DNA from 2 places in the Rhizobium sp. SVR5-9E genome. Region 1 is predicted to be linked to the other one. Evidence: riboswitches for the same ligand, from Rfam matches in the RefSeq annotation. Region 1 holds a riboswitch; the other holds the start of a gene.
What was found. Region 1 has a riboswitch for cobalamin ahead of cobU (bifunctional adenosylcobinamide kinase/adenosylcobinamide-phosphate guanylyltransferase). Riboswitches for the same ligand answer to the same signal wherever they lie in the genome.
Positions count from the first base shown of each region.

Region 2: linked by a shared signal. The riboswitch ahead of bluB (5,6-dimethylbenzimidazole synthase) and the one ahead of cobU (bifunctional adenosylcobinamide kinase/adenosylcobinamide-phosphate guanylyltransferase) in region 1 are both predicted to bind cobalamin.

Region 1 is NZ_JBNDHS010000091.1:15,099-22,614, forward strand. Features, by position in the region: gene ACPYOJ_RS28030 (cobyric acid synthase) at 1-1,171, shown strand, start outside; gene ACPYOJ_RS28035 (chloride channel protein) at 1,180-2,970, opposite strand; cobalamin riboswitch at 3,177-3,569, shown strand; gene cobU (bifunctional adenosylcobinamide kinase/adenosylcobinamide-phosphate guanylyltransferase) at 3,702-4,226, shown strand; gene cobW (cobalamin biosynthesis protein CobW) at 4,232-5,281, shown strand; partial or broken gene cobN (cobaltochelatase subunit CobN) at 5,291-7,516, shown strand, end outside.
Region 2 is NZ_JBNDHS010000003.1:107,613-115,128, reverse strand. Features, by position in the region: gene ACPYOJ_RS03055 (UDP-2,3-diacylglucosamine diphosphatase) at 1-473, opposite strand, end outside; gene ACPYOJ_RS03050 (NADP-dependent malic enzyme) at 644-2,956, shown strand; gene ACPYOJ_RS03045 (DUF2865 domain-containing protein) at 3,081-4,145, shown strand; gene bluB (5,6-dimethylbenzimidazole synthase) at 4,152-4,835, opposite strand; cobalamin riboswitch at 4,877-5,061, opposite strand; gene ACPYOJ_RS03035 (TolB family protein) at 5,080-5,910, opposite strand; gene ACPYOJ_RS03030 (NAD+ synthase) at 5,930-7,516, opposite strand, start outside.

The DNA.
Region 1 (7,516 bases):
CTGGGGCCAGGCTAGGGGCCGCGATTACCAGAGGCTCAAGCCGCAGCTTCTGGAATATGTTCTGCAGAGCTTCGAGATCGTTTCCGAGGGTGCCGATCTGGTGATCGTCGAGGGCGCTGGCTCGCCGGCGGAAATCAACCTGCGTCCGGGCGATATCGCCAATATGGGGTTTGCGACCCGGGCCAATGTCCCCGTCGTGCTTGTCGGCGATATCGACCGCGGCGGCGTCATTGCCTCGCTTGCCGGCACGCACGCGATCCTTGAGGACGCCGACCGGGCGATGATTTCCGGCTATATCATCAATAAGTTCCGCGGCGATGTTTCCCTTTTCGATGAGGGGATTGCCGCAATCAATCGCTTCACGGGATGGCCATGTTTTGGTGTCGTGCCGTGGCTGAAGGCGGCGGGGCGCTTGCCGGCGGAAGATTCCGTCGTGCTCGAACGCCTTGCCGGGGGTGCGTCCGGCGCCTTGAAGATCGCCGTGCCGGTTCTGCCGCGCATTGCCAACTTCGACGATCTTGATCCGCTTCGCGCGGAGCCCGACGTCGAGCTCGTTTTTGTCAAGCCGGGCGAGCGCCTGCCGGCCGATGCAGCGCTGGTGATCCTGCCCGGCTCGAAATCGACGATCGCCGATCTTGCCGACCTGCGCGTGGCTGGCTGGGATCGCGATCTGGAGGCGCACGTGCGGCGCGGTGGCCGCGTCATCGGCATCTGCGGCGGATATCAGATGCTGGGCCGCATGGTTCATGACCCGCTTGGCATCGAAGGGGCAAGTGCAGAGACCGCGGGCCTCGGATTGCTCGATGTCGAGACGGAAATGGCGCCGGAAAAGACCGTGCGAAACAGCCTGGCGGTTTCGGCTGAATATGAGGTTCCGCTTGCCGGCTACCAAATCCATCTCGGTCTAACGACTGGACCGGATTGCGCAAGGCCGTCGGCTCTCATCGATGGGGTTCCGGACGGCGCCGTTTCTACCGATGGGCGAGTGATGGGAACCTATCTTCACGGGCTTTTCGGCAGCGACGCCTATCGCAGCAAGCTTCTGGAGAGTTTCGGGCTCTCCGGTCAGCGGCAGGGCTATCGGCAAAGCGTCGATCAGGCGCTGGACGAGGTCGCCGCCGACCTTGAGACGCATCTCGACAAGGCCTGGCTGGCCGGGCTTCTCGGTTAGCCCAGGATTTAGATTTCGCCGGAGACATCCCGGCGGCGGCGGTCCAGTTCTTCGCTATAGCGACGCAGGGTATGGCTTTCGCTGAGCTGGCCGACCACCTTGCGCTCGATGAGGTTGTTGACGACGGCGAGCGCTTCGCTCTCGGTCTTGTCGAAGATCGCGGCGGCCTGCTTTGCATTCATCTGCGGCTGCAGGAAGTCGTTCCGGTAGCGGATGAAATCCTGGAGGCCCTTGCCCTCGTCGTCGGTATCGACCAGGCTCGCGTAGATGTCAGGAACAAGCACGATGCCGGCATATTTGTCGGAGTCGTCAATAAGGATGACTCGCTGCGTCGAGCCGATCGGAAAGGCTCGCTTGAACTCCTCCAGCGTCAAGCCGGTCTTCGCCGTTTTCACGTCGGCGCGCATCAGCTTGTCGACGGTCAGGTTGCGGATCCAGCCGACATCGTGAGCGCTGCGGATGCTCTCTCCACGAAGGTGGAAGCGCCATGTGGCGAAGGAGTAGCCGAAAGTGCTTCTGACGACGAGCGAAGAGGTGATGACCGCCGCCAGCACCAGCGCGGTGATGGGAAAGTCGCCGGTGATCTCCAGCGCCAGGAAGGTCGTCGTCAGCGGCCCGCCGATGATGGCGACGGCAAGCGAGCTCATGCCGACCACGGCGTAAACGACCGGCGTCAGTGTCGCGTCCGCGAAGTAGGGTGCGGAATAGGCGAAGAGCTTGCCCAGCAGGGCGCCCATGAAGAGCGAGGCGAAGAACAGGCCGCCCCTGAAGCCCGAGCCGATCGAGATCGCGGAGGCGAAAGATTTCAGCAGGAAGAGACTGACGAGCGCGGGAATCGTCACCTCGCGGGCGAGGTTCAGATGCAGCGCGCCATGACCTGCCGCAAGCACCTGCGGCGAGACCAGCGCCAGCAGGCCGACGACGATGCCGCCGAGCGCTGGTCGGAAGGGCGGAGCGATTGAGCTCTTGCGTGCCAGTTCCTCAACGAAGGAGACGCCCTGCATCACCAGGATGCCGACGCCGGCGCAGAAGGCGCCGAGCAGCACGGCAGGCACGTAATCCGCCGGCGCGACCGTGCCGAAGCTGCCGATGTCGATAACGAAATCGCTGCCGGCGAGGAGCCGTGCGACCAGCGTTGAGACCAGCGCGGCAACGACGACCGGTGTCAGCGACACGATCGAATAGGTGCCGATGATCAGCTCGAAAGCATAGAAGGCGCCGGCTAGGGGAGCGTTGAAGGCGGCAGCGATTGCGCCCGCCGCGCCGCAGCCGACGAGTGTGCGCTGATCCGCACGACGAAGCTGCAGTTTCAGCCCAAATTTCGAGGCGATACCGGCGGCAAGCTGCGTATAGCCGGCCTCGAGCCCCACTGACGCGCCGAAGCCATTGGAGACGAGGTTCTGGATGCTGACGAGGATACTGTCGGTCAGTGACAGGCGGCCGCCATGCAACGCATTGGCCTCGATCGGGTCGACCATCGGCTTCTTGCGCCATCTGGCGAGAATGAAGATGAGGAGACCGAGCAAGACGCCGCCGGCGACGGGAGCTGTAAGCAGCAGGAGCTTATTGTCGATCTGAGAGGCACTGAGCCGGGTCGTGACGTCGATGCCGAAGATCAGCCTGTGCATTTCCTCGGAGACGAGTCTCATGGCGGTGACCGCAAGCCCCGATGCGACACCGACGAGCGCGCCGGCAAAGACCATGCCCATCTCGCTGCGTCGGGCGAGCGCCCGCAATCGGCCGATATCAAAAAAGATGGTGAGAGGGCCGAGGCGGCGGATATGCATTCTGGAGAGCATCATAGGACAACTAGGCGGCAGGAGTGGCGGTCAAGGCCGGCGGGCGGCCTCCGCATGCTTGCCAATTGCGGCAGAATACCGGCGCAGCAGTAAAGTTTTTATGACGTAAGTCTCTGATTAAAAACGACAATGTTGGTAGTGTAAGTCGAGATGAACGCCTTGTCCGCCTCCGGCTGATTGACATGGCAGGGGTGGGCGCCTAACCATGCATTATCATAACGGATGGTTTCGGATCGACATGCGTCGATCCGGATGAAAAGGAAATGTGAAGGGGCGGACCCAAACAGGGCGTTCTCATCACAGCCGACCCCGCGACTGTAGAGCGGTCAGGGTCTTCCGTCCGGTGTTTGGGCCAATTCATGGCTGTTTCGCATGTCGCGGAATGGGTGAGGCGGCAAGGGCGCCGGAAAAGCCACTGGAAATGCATCGTGATCAGCCGGGGCAGGACGCCTCTATTTCTACGAATCGTCCGCCTTTTCACGAAATGCAGCCGGGAAGGCGAGGGAGATCCGCTGGCACGATCAGGGCGACCTCAATGGTCGCTCCGGTCGCGGCCGAGACCCGCGAGCCAGGAGACCTGCCATGCGTGCCGGGCGAGAAGCCCACCCTGGGGTATTGTTCCCCACCGCCAGCACGGAGGTTTGCATGGCTGAAAGAGAAGTTCTGCGTTCGCATGCCGCGAACGTTTTTGCTGTCCGTCGCAGTCCGCTCCAGATCGGACCGTGCTTCCCATGAGTGGATCCATCACCGGCACCGCCTTCGTTCTCGGCGGTGCGCGTTCCGGCAAATCCCGTTTCGCCGAGCAGCTTGTCACCGACAGCCGCTTGGAGCGCCATTACGTCGCGACCGGCCGTGCCTGGGATGACGAGATGCGTGAGCGCATCGATAAGCACAAGGCAGACCGGGGCCCGCTCTGGGCGACGCATGAGGAGCCTCTTGAGCTCGTCGCATGTCTTTCCGCGATCGACGGCGAGGGCCGGGCGATCCTCGTCGACTGCCTGACACTCTGGGTTACCAATCTGATGATGGAAGAGCGCGACATGGCGGCGGAATTTACCGCGCTTGCCGGCTGGCTGCCGAAAGCCAGGGCGCGCCTCGTCCTCGTTTCCAATGAAGTCGGCCTCGGCATCGTGCCGGAAAACCACATGGCGCGGGATTTCCGTGACCACGCCGGAAGGCTGCACCAGATGATCGCGGCGGAAGCCGCGGAAGTGTATTTTATCGCGGCGGGTCTGCCGCTGAAAATGAAGGGTTGAGTCCTATGAACCAGCAGAAAATTCCCGCAACGGTCATCACCGGCTTCCTCGGCGCGGGCAAGACGACGATGATCCGCAATCTTCTTTCCAACACGGGCGGCAAGAAGATCGCACTGATCATCAACGAGTTCGGCGATCTCGGCGTCGATGGCGACGTGCTGAAGGGCTGCGGGGCGGAAAACTGCACGGAAGACGACATCATCGAGCTCACCAACGGCTGCATCTGCTGCACCGTCGCCGACGATTTCATCCCGACCATGACGAAGCTTCTGGAGCGCGAGCAGCGCCCGGACCACATCGTCATCGAGACCTCCGGCCTTGCCTTGCCGCAGCCGCTCGTCGCCGCCTTCAACTGGCCGTATATCCGCAGCGAAGTGACGGTCGATGGCGTCATCACCGTGGTCGACAGCGCAGCTGTGGCGGCGGGCCGTTTCGCCGACGATCACGACGCCGTCGATGCGCTGCGCGCCGAGGATGCGTCGCTCGACCACGAAAGCCCGATCGAAGAACTCTTCGAGGACCAGCTGACCTGCGCGGATCTGATCGTTCTGAACAAGACGGATCTCCTCGATACCGCCGGCCTCGGCCGCGTGCGCCAGGAGGTAACCTCCCGCATTGCCCGCAAGCCTGTCATGATCGAGGCGAGGAACGGCGAGGTTCCGGCAAGCGTGCTGCTCGGCCTCGGCATTGGCACGGAGGCGGATATCGCCAACCGCAAGTCCCATCACGAGCTGGAGCATGAGGATGGCGCGCCGCACGACCACGACGAGTTCGACAGCTTCGTCGTCGAGCTTGGCGCGATCGCCGATCCGGCAGGCTTCGTCGAAAAGCTGAAGGCGGTGATTGCGGAACACGACGTTCTGCGCCTGAAGGGCTTTGCCGACGTGGCTGGAAAGCCGATGCGCCTGCAGATCCAGGCTGTCGGCAGCCGCATCGACCAGTATTTCGACCGTGCATGGGCAAATGGCGAAACGCGCGGCACGCGCCTCGTCGTCATTGGCCTGCACGAGATGGATCAGGCTGTTGTCCGCAAGGCCATTGAGGCGCTCGTTTAAGGCTCGGCCATGCACCTCCTTCTAGCCCAGAAAGGAACGATCAGCGACGGCGACGAGGCGATCGACCTTGGCCAGTCGCCCGGCGATATCCTGTTCCTTTCGGCGGCGGATACCGAACTTGCGGCAATCGCCGCTGCGCACGGCCAGAGCGGAGGGAAACCCTTCACGCTTCGGCTCGCCAGTTTGATGAGCCTCAAGCACCCGATGTCCGTCGATGCCTATATCGAGCGGACCGCGCGGCGTGCGAAGCTGATCATCGTCCGTGCGCTCGGCGGGGCGAGCTACTTCCACTACGCGCTGGAAGCACTGCACGCTGCGGCGGCACGCCACGGCGCGATGATTGCCGTGCTGCCGGGGGATTCCAAGCCGGATGCCGGGCTGACGCCGTTCTCGAATGTGCCGCTCGATGATCTGAATGCACTTTGGGCTTATCTGATCGAAGGCGGCGACGAGAATTCGCGGCGTCTGCTGGACTATGCTGCCGCGATGCTTTCGGGCGGCGCCGAAAAGCCTGCCGCTGCCGCGCCCCTGATGAAGGCGGGCATCTGGTGGCCGGGCAGGGGCGTTGTCAGTGTGGAGGAGTGGCGAGCTCTCTCCGAGTCGCTCTTCTCCCCAGCGGGGAGAAGATGCCCGGCAGGGCAGATGAGGGGGGCGAGCGACGCGAGGAGCGAACAGGGCCAGGAGGGCGAAGTTGGCGATTGCCGCGCTGCCCCCTCATCCGACTCTTCGGGCCACCTTCTCCCCGCTGGGGAGAAGGGAAGTTCCTGCGACCCCCCCACCGTCGCCATCAGCTTCTACCGTGCGCTCGTCCAGAGCGGCGAGACGAAACCCGCCGAAGCGCTGATCGAAGCGCTGGCGGCAGAGAACCTACGCCCTCTGCCCGTCTTTGCCTACAGCCTCAAGGACCCTGTCTCCACTGGCATTCTGGAAACGGTCTTTGCCGAAGCGAAGCCCGATGTCGTCATCAACACCACCGGCTTTGCCGTGTCCGCGCCCGGCGCCGACCGCGCGCCGACCGTGCTGGAATCAAATGGCGCCGTCGTTCTTCAGGCGATTTTCTCAGCCTCATCAAGAGAGGCATGGGCCTCCTCGTCCCAAGGTCTTTCCGCCCGCGACCTCGGCATGAATGTCGCACTTCCCGAGGTCGACGGCCGCGTTCTCTCGCGTGCGGTCTCCTTCAAATCGGCCGCCCGCTATGATGCGGCTGTCGAGGCGAATATCGTTGCCAGCGAGCCTGACGAAGGCCGAATGCGCTACACGGCCAAACTTGCGGCCAACTGGGCGCGCCTGCGAAACCGACAAGCTGCAGATCGGCGGATCGCACTGGTGATGGCGAACTACCCGAACCGCGACGGCCGTCTCGGCAACGGCGTCGGTCTCGATACGCCGGCCGGCACGATCGAGGTGCTGAAGGCGTTGCGGGATACGAGCTACGCGATTGCCGATTTCCCGGCGAATGGCGATGCCCTGATGCGTCATCTCTCCGAAGGCCCGACCAATTCGGGCCGGGACGGCAAGGTGATCCGCGAAACGCTTTCCTTGAGTCGATACAAGGCGTTCTTCGCATCGCTTCCCAAAAAGATTCAAGAAGATATCGAAGCTCGCTGGGGTGGTCCCGAGGCCGATCCCTATTTCGCGGATGGCAGTTTCGCTCTGCCCTTCACTCGCTTCGGAAACATGCTCATCGGCATCCAGCCGGCGCGCGGCTACAACATCGATCCGAAGGAAAGCTATCATTCGCCGGATCTCGTGCCACCGCATGGCTATCTCGCCTTCTATGCCTTCCTGCGGCAGGAATTCGATACCGATGCGGTGATCCATATGGGCAAGCACGGCAATCTGGAATGGTTGCCCGGCAAGGCGCTGGCGCTTTCCGAGGAATGCTACCCCGAAGCGATTCTCGGCCCGCTGCCGCATCTCTACCCCTTCATCGTCAACGATCCGGGCGAGGGCACGCAGGCCAAGCGCCGCTCGAGCGCCGTCATCATCGATCACCTCACGCCGCCGCTGACCCGAGCCGAAAGCTATGGCCCGCTGAAAGACCTGGAGGCGCTGGTCGACGAATATTACGAAGCCTCCGGCAGCGATCCGCGGCGCATAAGATTGCTCAGCAAACAGATCCTCGATCTCGTCGCCGACATCGGCCTGGACAAGGATGCGGGCATCGCAAAAGGCGAAAGCGAAAACGAAGCGCTGAGGAAGCTCGATGCCTATCTCTGCGACCTGAAGGAAATG
Region 2 (7,516 bases), on a different contig from region 1:
ATGCGGATCGCCATGTCATAGGCCCAATCGCCGAGATAGGCGAGCAGCCGCGCGTTGCGCACGACGACGTCGAATTCGTCTCCGTGAAGGATGAGATATTTCTTGCCGTCGGCTCCATCGTGCATCATGCGCTCAGCCACTTCGATGCCGCCGAAATGCATGCCCGGGAAGTCACGCAGGAATTCGTCGTGATTGCCTGGAATATAGACGACTCGCGTGCCCTTGCGCGCCTTGCGCAGCAGCTTCTGCACCACGTCGTTGCAGACCTGCGGCCAGTACCAGCTCCGCTTCAGCCGCCAGCCGTCGACGATGTCGCCGATGAGAAATATCGTATCGGCTTCGTGATACCGAAGGAAATCGATGAGGAAGTCTGCCTTCGCCGCCTTGGAGCCGAGATGCACATCGGAAATGAAGAGAGTACGGAAGTGTCGGGTATCCATATTGTCTTTCACAGGCGTCCTGCCCGCCCCCATCGTTCATCTGGTCTTCCAAAATCAGACTCGTGTTTCAGGAAGATGACAGGAAGGCACATTGTCGCGCCTGCGCGATTTCCACGTCGATGCCGAAATTCTGACTGGCCCGCTCAGCCGATTGTTGTATGGAGGAGTCTCGGAAAAGTGTAAGTGCGGTAGTGGAGACGGCAATGGATCATCAGGAAAAATCCAAGACGGACAAAAATGAAACGGGCGGAAACCTCGACGAACAGGCGCTTTTCTTCCACCGTTATCCCCGTCCCGGCAAACTCGAAATTCAGGCGACCAAGCCGCTCGGCAATCAGCGCGACCTCGCGCTTGCCTATTCCCCGGGCGTCGCAGCACCCTGCCTTGCGATCCGCGACAATCCGGAAACCGCCGCCGATTACACCTCGCGCGCCAATCTGGTTGCCGTTATCTCTAACGGCACCGCCGTTCTCGGCCTCGGGAATATCGGCCCGCTCGCTTCTAAGCCGGTGATGGAAGGCAAGGCGGTTCTCTTCAAGAAGTTTGCCGGCATCGACGTGTTCGACATCGAAATCGACGCGTCCACCGTCGACCAGATGGTTTCCACCGTATCCTCGCTCGAACCGACCTTCGGCGGCATCAACCTCGAGGACATCAAGGCGCCGGAATGCTTCGAGGTCGAGCGCCAGCTTCGCGAGAAGATGAATATTCCCGTCTTCCATGACGACCAGCACGGCACCGCGATCATCGTTGCGGCCGCGGTCCTGAACGGTCTGGAACTGGCCGGCAAGAAGATCGGGGATGTCAAGATCGTCACCTCGGGCGCGGGTGCCGCGGCGCTCGCCTGCCTCAATCTTCTCGTCGAGCTCGGTGCCAAGAAGAAGAACATCTGGGTCCACGACATCGAGGGACTGGTCTATGACGGCCGCAACGTGCTGATGGACGAGTGGAAGGAGGTCTATGCCCAAAAGACCGACAAGCGCGTGCTCGCCGACAGCATCGGCGGCGCCGACGTCTTCCTTGGCCTTTCTGCAGCCGGCGTCTTGAAACCGGAACTGCTCGCGCAGATGGCCGAGAAGCCACTCATCATGGCGCTCGCCAACCCGACGCCCGAGATCATGCCGGAGCTTGCGCGTGCGGCCCGCCCCGACGCGATGATCTGCACCGGCCGGTCCGACTTCCCGAACCAGGTGAACAACGTCCTCTGCTTCCCCTACATCTTCCGCGGCGCGCTCGATTGTGGCGCCACGGCCATCAACGAACAGATGAAGATGGCCGCCGTCAAGGCGATTGCCGGGCTTGCCCGCGAGGAAGTATCGGACGTCGCCGCCCGCGCCTATTCCGGCGAGACGCCGGTCTTCGGTCCTGATTACCTCATCCCCTCGCCCTTCGATCCGCGTCTCATCCTGCGCATCGCTCCGGCTGTCGCCAAGGCGGCCGCCGAGACCGGCGTTGCATCGCGGCCGATCGCCGATTTCGACGCCTATCTCGATCAGCTGAACCGCTTCGTCTGGCGCTCGGGCTTCGTCATGAAGCCGATCTTCACGAGCGCCAAGACTGCCGACAAGAAGCGCGTCATTTTCGCGGAAGGCGAAGACGAGCGCGTCCTGCGTGCGGCCCAGGTACTGCTGGAAGAAAAGATCGGCGAGCCGATCCTGATCGGCCGTCCATCGGTTATCGAGGCGCGCCTGAAGCGCTTCGGCATCCGCATTCGCCCGAATGTCGATTTCGCCGTGGTAAACCCCGAAGACGACCCCCGTTACCGCGACTACGTCGACGACTACTTCGCCCTCGTCGGTCGTGCGGGCATCAATCCGGAGGCCGCCCGCACCATCGTGCGCACCAACACCACCGTCATCGGCGCCTTGTCGGTGAAGCGCGGCGAGGCCGATGCCCTCATCTGCGGCGTCGAAGGCCGGTTCGACCGCCACCTCAAGGACGTAGGCCAGATCATCGGCAGGCGGCCGGGCGTCTGCACCTTTGCCGGCCTCAGCCTGCTGATCACCCAGAAAGGACCGGTTTTCTTCGCCGATACTTTCGTGAAATACAATCCGACGCATGATGAGATCGCCGAGATCGCCCTTCTCGCGGCCGAGGAAGTTCGCCGCTTCGGCATAACGCCGAAGGCCGCGCTGATCTGTCATTCGAATTTCGGCTCCCGCGACTCCGAGAGCGCCCGAAAGATGCGCGACGCCCTGCAGCTCGTGCGCAAGCGTGCCCCCGAACTCGAGGTCGACGGTGAAATGCAGGGCGGCTCGGCGCTATCGGAAACACTGCGCAAGCGCGCCATGCCGAATAGCGCCCTGACCGGCGAAGCCAATCTCCTGCTCTTCCCGAATCTCGATGCCGCCAACATTTCGCTCGGCATCGTCCGCACGATGATGGATGCGCTTCATGTCGGCCCGATTCTGCTTGGAACCGCGCAGCCTGCGCATATCCTGTCGACTTCGGTCACCTCGCGCGGCGTCGTGAACATGGCGGCTCTTGCGGTCGTTGAGGCTTCGCAGCCCGCATAAGTTGCTGCCAAACGGGAAAATGCGTTAGAATCCGTCGCTAGCCTGTTAACGGAAACAGGCTAGAAAGGCATACGCGGCGAATGCTCCGCCGCGTACCGGCCTGGCTTGCTAGCGGGATGATACCGTGAAACGTCGAAACCTGACCCTTGCGCTTCTATTTACCCTCGCAGCTCCCGCGGCCGCGCAGACGAATGCGATCTGCCAGGACCTGCGCGCCCGCCTCGCCAATCTGCCGGAAATCACGACCAACAGCCCCGAGCTCAACCACCACTACGCCAGCGCAATTGCCGAGCAGAATCTCGAACTGCGCGATGTCCGCGAAGACATGCGCAGGTACGGCTGCTCTGTCGACAGCATGGTGGTGATCGGCGGCGAGAATGCGGACTACTGCAGCGAATTGGAGCAATCCGAAGCGCGCATGGTCGACAACATCCAGTATCTGCAGGACCGCAGCAACGACCTGCGCGAACGGGAAGGCGTGGACGATCGCGGACGCCGGGAGCTGATGGCGGCGCTTGAAGACAATGGCTGCAATGAGGTCGAGGAATATTGGCCCGACGATCAAGCCTATGCCCCCGCGCCGAGCCCCGAAGAGCAGACAATGCGCAGCGACACGTTCATCCCGCTCGGCGTGCCGCGCGGCGAGCCGATGGCGCAAGTCACCACCATGTGCGTGCGCACCTGCGACGGCGGCTTTTTCCCGATCACCACGAACGCAACCTCGGTCGATTTTGGACGCGACGCTGCGACATGCTCGAAAATGTGCCCGGGCATTGAAACCGAACTCTTCTACCAGGACATCGCGAACCCCGACGCCGCCAACATGATCTCGGCGTCGACCGGTGCGCCTTACAGCGCCATGCCGAATGCCTTCGCCTACAAGAAGCGCGCCCCCGGCGAAAAGTCGACCTGCTCTTGCAATCTGTCAGCCTACTACGACAACATCCGCAAGAACCAGGCGATCAGCGAGCCGCCGCAGAAAGGCTCGATCACGACTATCCGGTCGAAGCCGCCGGCGACCGCCGCCGCGACCCCGGAACCGGCGCCGCAACCCTCGGTGCCGGATCGCCCCTATGATCCCGCAAACAACAAGGTCCGTCAGGTCGGTCCGCAGTTCCTGGCTGGCGATCAGGGTGCGATCGACCTCAAGAGGCCCGCAACATCCGGCGCGCAGCCGCAACAGAACTGACGGGCGCTAGCGGTTGCCCCACCGGTCGGAGAAGATCAGTTCTTCCAGAGGCAGGCGCTGCCGCCAGCCTTTCACGGCGAGCTCCGGCTCCAGGTAAAGCTCGTCGACATAGCCTGCGCACAGCCACGCGATCACCTCGATATGCGCCGGGATACCGAGTATCTCCTTCAGGTCGCTCTCGTGGAAAATGCTCACCCAGCCGATACCGACGCCCTCCGCTCGGGCCGCGAGCCACAGGTTCTGGACCGCGCAGACCGTCGAGTAGGCGTCCATGCGTGGATTGTGGGTCCGTCCGAGCACCACGCTGCCGCCGCGTGTCGGATCGCAGGTCACGCAGATGCCGAGCGGCGCCCGCAAAATGCCTTCGAGCTTCAACGAGCGGTATTTGTCGCGGCGCTCCCCGTCGAACATCTCCGTCGCCTCGCGGTTTGCGCGGTCGAAGGCTTGCCACACCTGCTGCCGAACGGCCGGATCGCGCACCAGAATGAAGTTCCAGGGTTGCATGAAGCCGACGGAGGGCGCGTGGTGCGCTGCCTCCAGCAGGCGTCCCACAACATCGTCGGGCAAGGGATCGGGCAGAAACTGATCGCGCACGTCGCGGCGGGTCATGATCGCCCGATAAACCGCATCGCGTTCTTCACTATCAAAGGCAGACGCGCCCGCAAGCGCGCCGTCATTCAAGGGTCGCATCGTCAAATCCCCAACAACGCAACCGCCCGCCGTCCGCGCGGGTCAGTCTATCCTGTCAGGCCGGTCTTCTGACTTGGCGTCACCCGCTTGCCGCAGCCTTCCCGGCCCGAAAGCCAGTGGCAGTTTTGCAGCAAGCGTCAGCCTTACAGCGTTGGGCACGTTCCGGTCTCACACCGGATTCCCGATTCTCCTGCTTGAAGCAGGCACCTGACGGCAGTCTCTATCTCCCGGATTGCTGTCCCGATCAAGCCACCGGGAAATACCGCACATAGGCAAATTCATCACCTTCCGGTGACCAGCACGGCACATTGATCGTGCCCTGCCCGCCGAAGAGTTCGAAAAGCGTGGTCAGATTGCCGCCGTCCATGTCCATCAGCCGCAGCCGCACATGAAGATCGCGCGGATGGTCGAAGACATCAGGATCGTAGGACAGGATCAGCACCTTGTCGTTCTTGGGCGACGGATGCGCAAACCAGTTGCCGTAATTGTCATGCGTCACCTGCTGGAGACCCGTTCCGTCCGGATGGATGCGCCAGATCTGCATGAGCCCGGTACGGCTGGAATTGAAATAGATCCACTGTCTGTCGGCCGACCAGTCGGGGCCGTCATTGCGCCCCTCGCCATGCGTCAGGCGCGTTTCCTCGCGACCATCTACGGAAATCGTGTAGATGTCGAAAACCTGGTCGCGGATACCGCAATAAGCGACATGCCGGCCATCGGGCGACCAGCCGTGCCAGTAGGAGGGCAGGTTCTGCGTGACCTGACGCGGCGTGCCGCCAGCCGCAGGCAGGACGTAGATGCATGACTTGCCGTATTCCGTCTTGTCCGAGATGGCGATCATCGTGCCATCCGCGGAGATGCCGTGATCGTTGTTGCAGGCGACTGCAAAACCGGTATCGACCTTCTCCAGCCCGCCAGCTCCATCCGGCCTCTGCCGATAAAGCAGCCCATCGCCATTGACCAGCAGATAGCCGCCATCCGGCGAAAAATTCGGCGCCTCGATCAGCTGATCCGTTTGAAAGACAACCCGGCTTTTACCGGTGCGGATGTTGTAGATCTCGACCGAACTGCGCATACATCCTCCCGGATTCTTGTTACCGGTCCCTGAACCGGTTGGTGATCGGATAGCGGCGATCACGTCCGAAATTCTTCTTGGTGATCTTCACGCCCGGAGCCGATTGGCGGCGCTTGTATTCGGCGAGATAGAGCAGGTGCTCGATGCGGTGGATGGTCTCGACGTCGTGTCCGCGCGCGACGATCTCCCGCACCGCCATCTCCTTTTCAACCAGGCATTCGAGAATGTCGTCCAGCACGGGATAAGGCGGCAGCGAATCCTGGTCCGTCTGGTCGGGACGAAGCTCGGCGGACGGCGCCTTGTCGATGATGTTCTGCGGGATCACCACGCCCGAAGGACCCAGCGCATCCGGCGGCACGTGGCTGTTGCGCCAGCGCGCCAGCGCATAGACCTGCATCTTGTAGAGGTCCTTGATCGGATTGAAGCCGCCGTTCATGTCGCCGTAGAGGGTCGCATAGCCGACCGACATTTCCGACTTGTTGCCGGTCGTGACGACCATCGAGCCGAACTTGTTGGAGATCGCCATCAGGATCGTGCCACGTGCACGGCTCTGCAGGTTTTCCTCGGTGATGCCGCTATCCGTACCTTCGAAGAGTTCCGACAGCGCCGCGGTAAAGCCCTTCACCGGCTCCTCGATCGGCACGATGTCATAACGGCAACCAAGCGCCTTGGCGCAATCCGCCGCATCCTTCAGCGAATCGGCAGAGGTGTAACGGTAAGGCAGCATGACCGTGCGGACGCGCTCCTCGCCGAGCGCATCGACCGCAATCGCTGCGCAGATGGCCGAGTCGATCCCGCCCGACAGGCCAAGCACGACGTTCTTGAAGCCATTTTTGTTCACGTAGTCGCGAAACCCGAGCAGGCAGGCACGATAATCGGCCTCGTCGAGTTCGGGAATGCGCGACATCGGACCCTCGGCGCAGCGCCATCCGTCCTCGCCGCGCCTCCAAGTGGTGACGGCCAATGCCGTTTCGAACTGGCTCATCTGGAAGGCGAGCGTCTTGTCGCCGTTGAAGGCGAAGCTCGCGCCGTCGAAGACGAGCTCGTCTTGGCCGCCGAGCTGATTGGCGAAGATCAGCGGCAGGCCCGTTTCGATCACCTGCTTCAGCGCCACCTGATGGCGCACGTCGACCTTGCCGCGATAGTAGGGCGAGCCGTTCGGGACGAGCAAGATTTCCGCGCCGCTTTCGGCGAGCGTTTCGCACACGCCGAGATCGTTCCAGATCTCCTCGCAGATCGGCACGCCGAGACGCACGCCGCGGAAATTGACTGGTCCCGGCATCGTTCCTTCCGAAAAGACGCGCTTTTCGTCGAATTCACCGTAGTTCGGCAGGTCGACCTTGTCCCGCAGTACCAGGATCTTGCCGCCGTCGAGAACCGCGATGGAATTGTGGCGCCCGGTCTCGCCCTGCCGCGGGAAGCCGACGATGACGCCTGGCCCGCCGTCCGCGGTGTCGGCCGCGAGGTCTTCGACCGCCTTCTGGCAGGCTCTCAAGAATGCCGGCTTCAGCACCAGGTCTTCCGGCGGATAGCCGGAAATGAAAAGCTCCGTCAAAAGCAAGAGATGCGCGCCCTGGCGGGCCGCGTCGGCGCGTGCTTCGCGGGC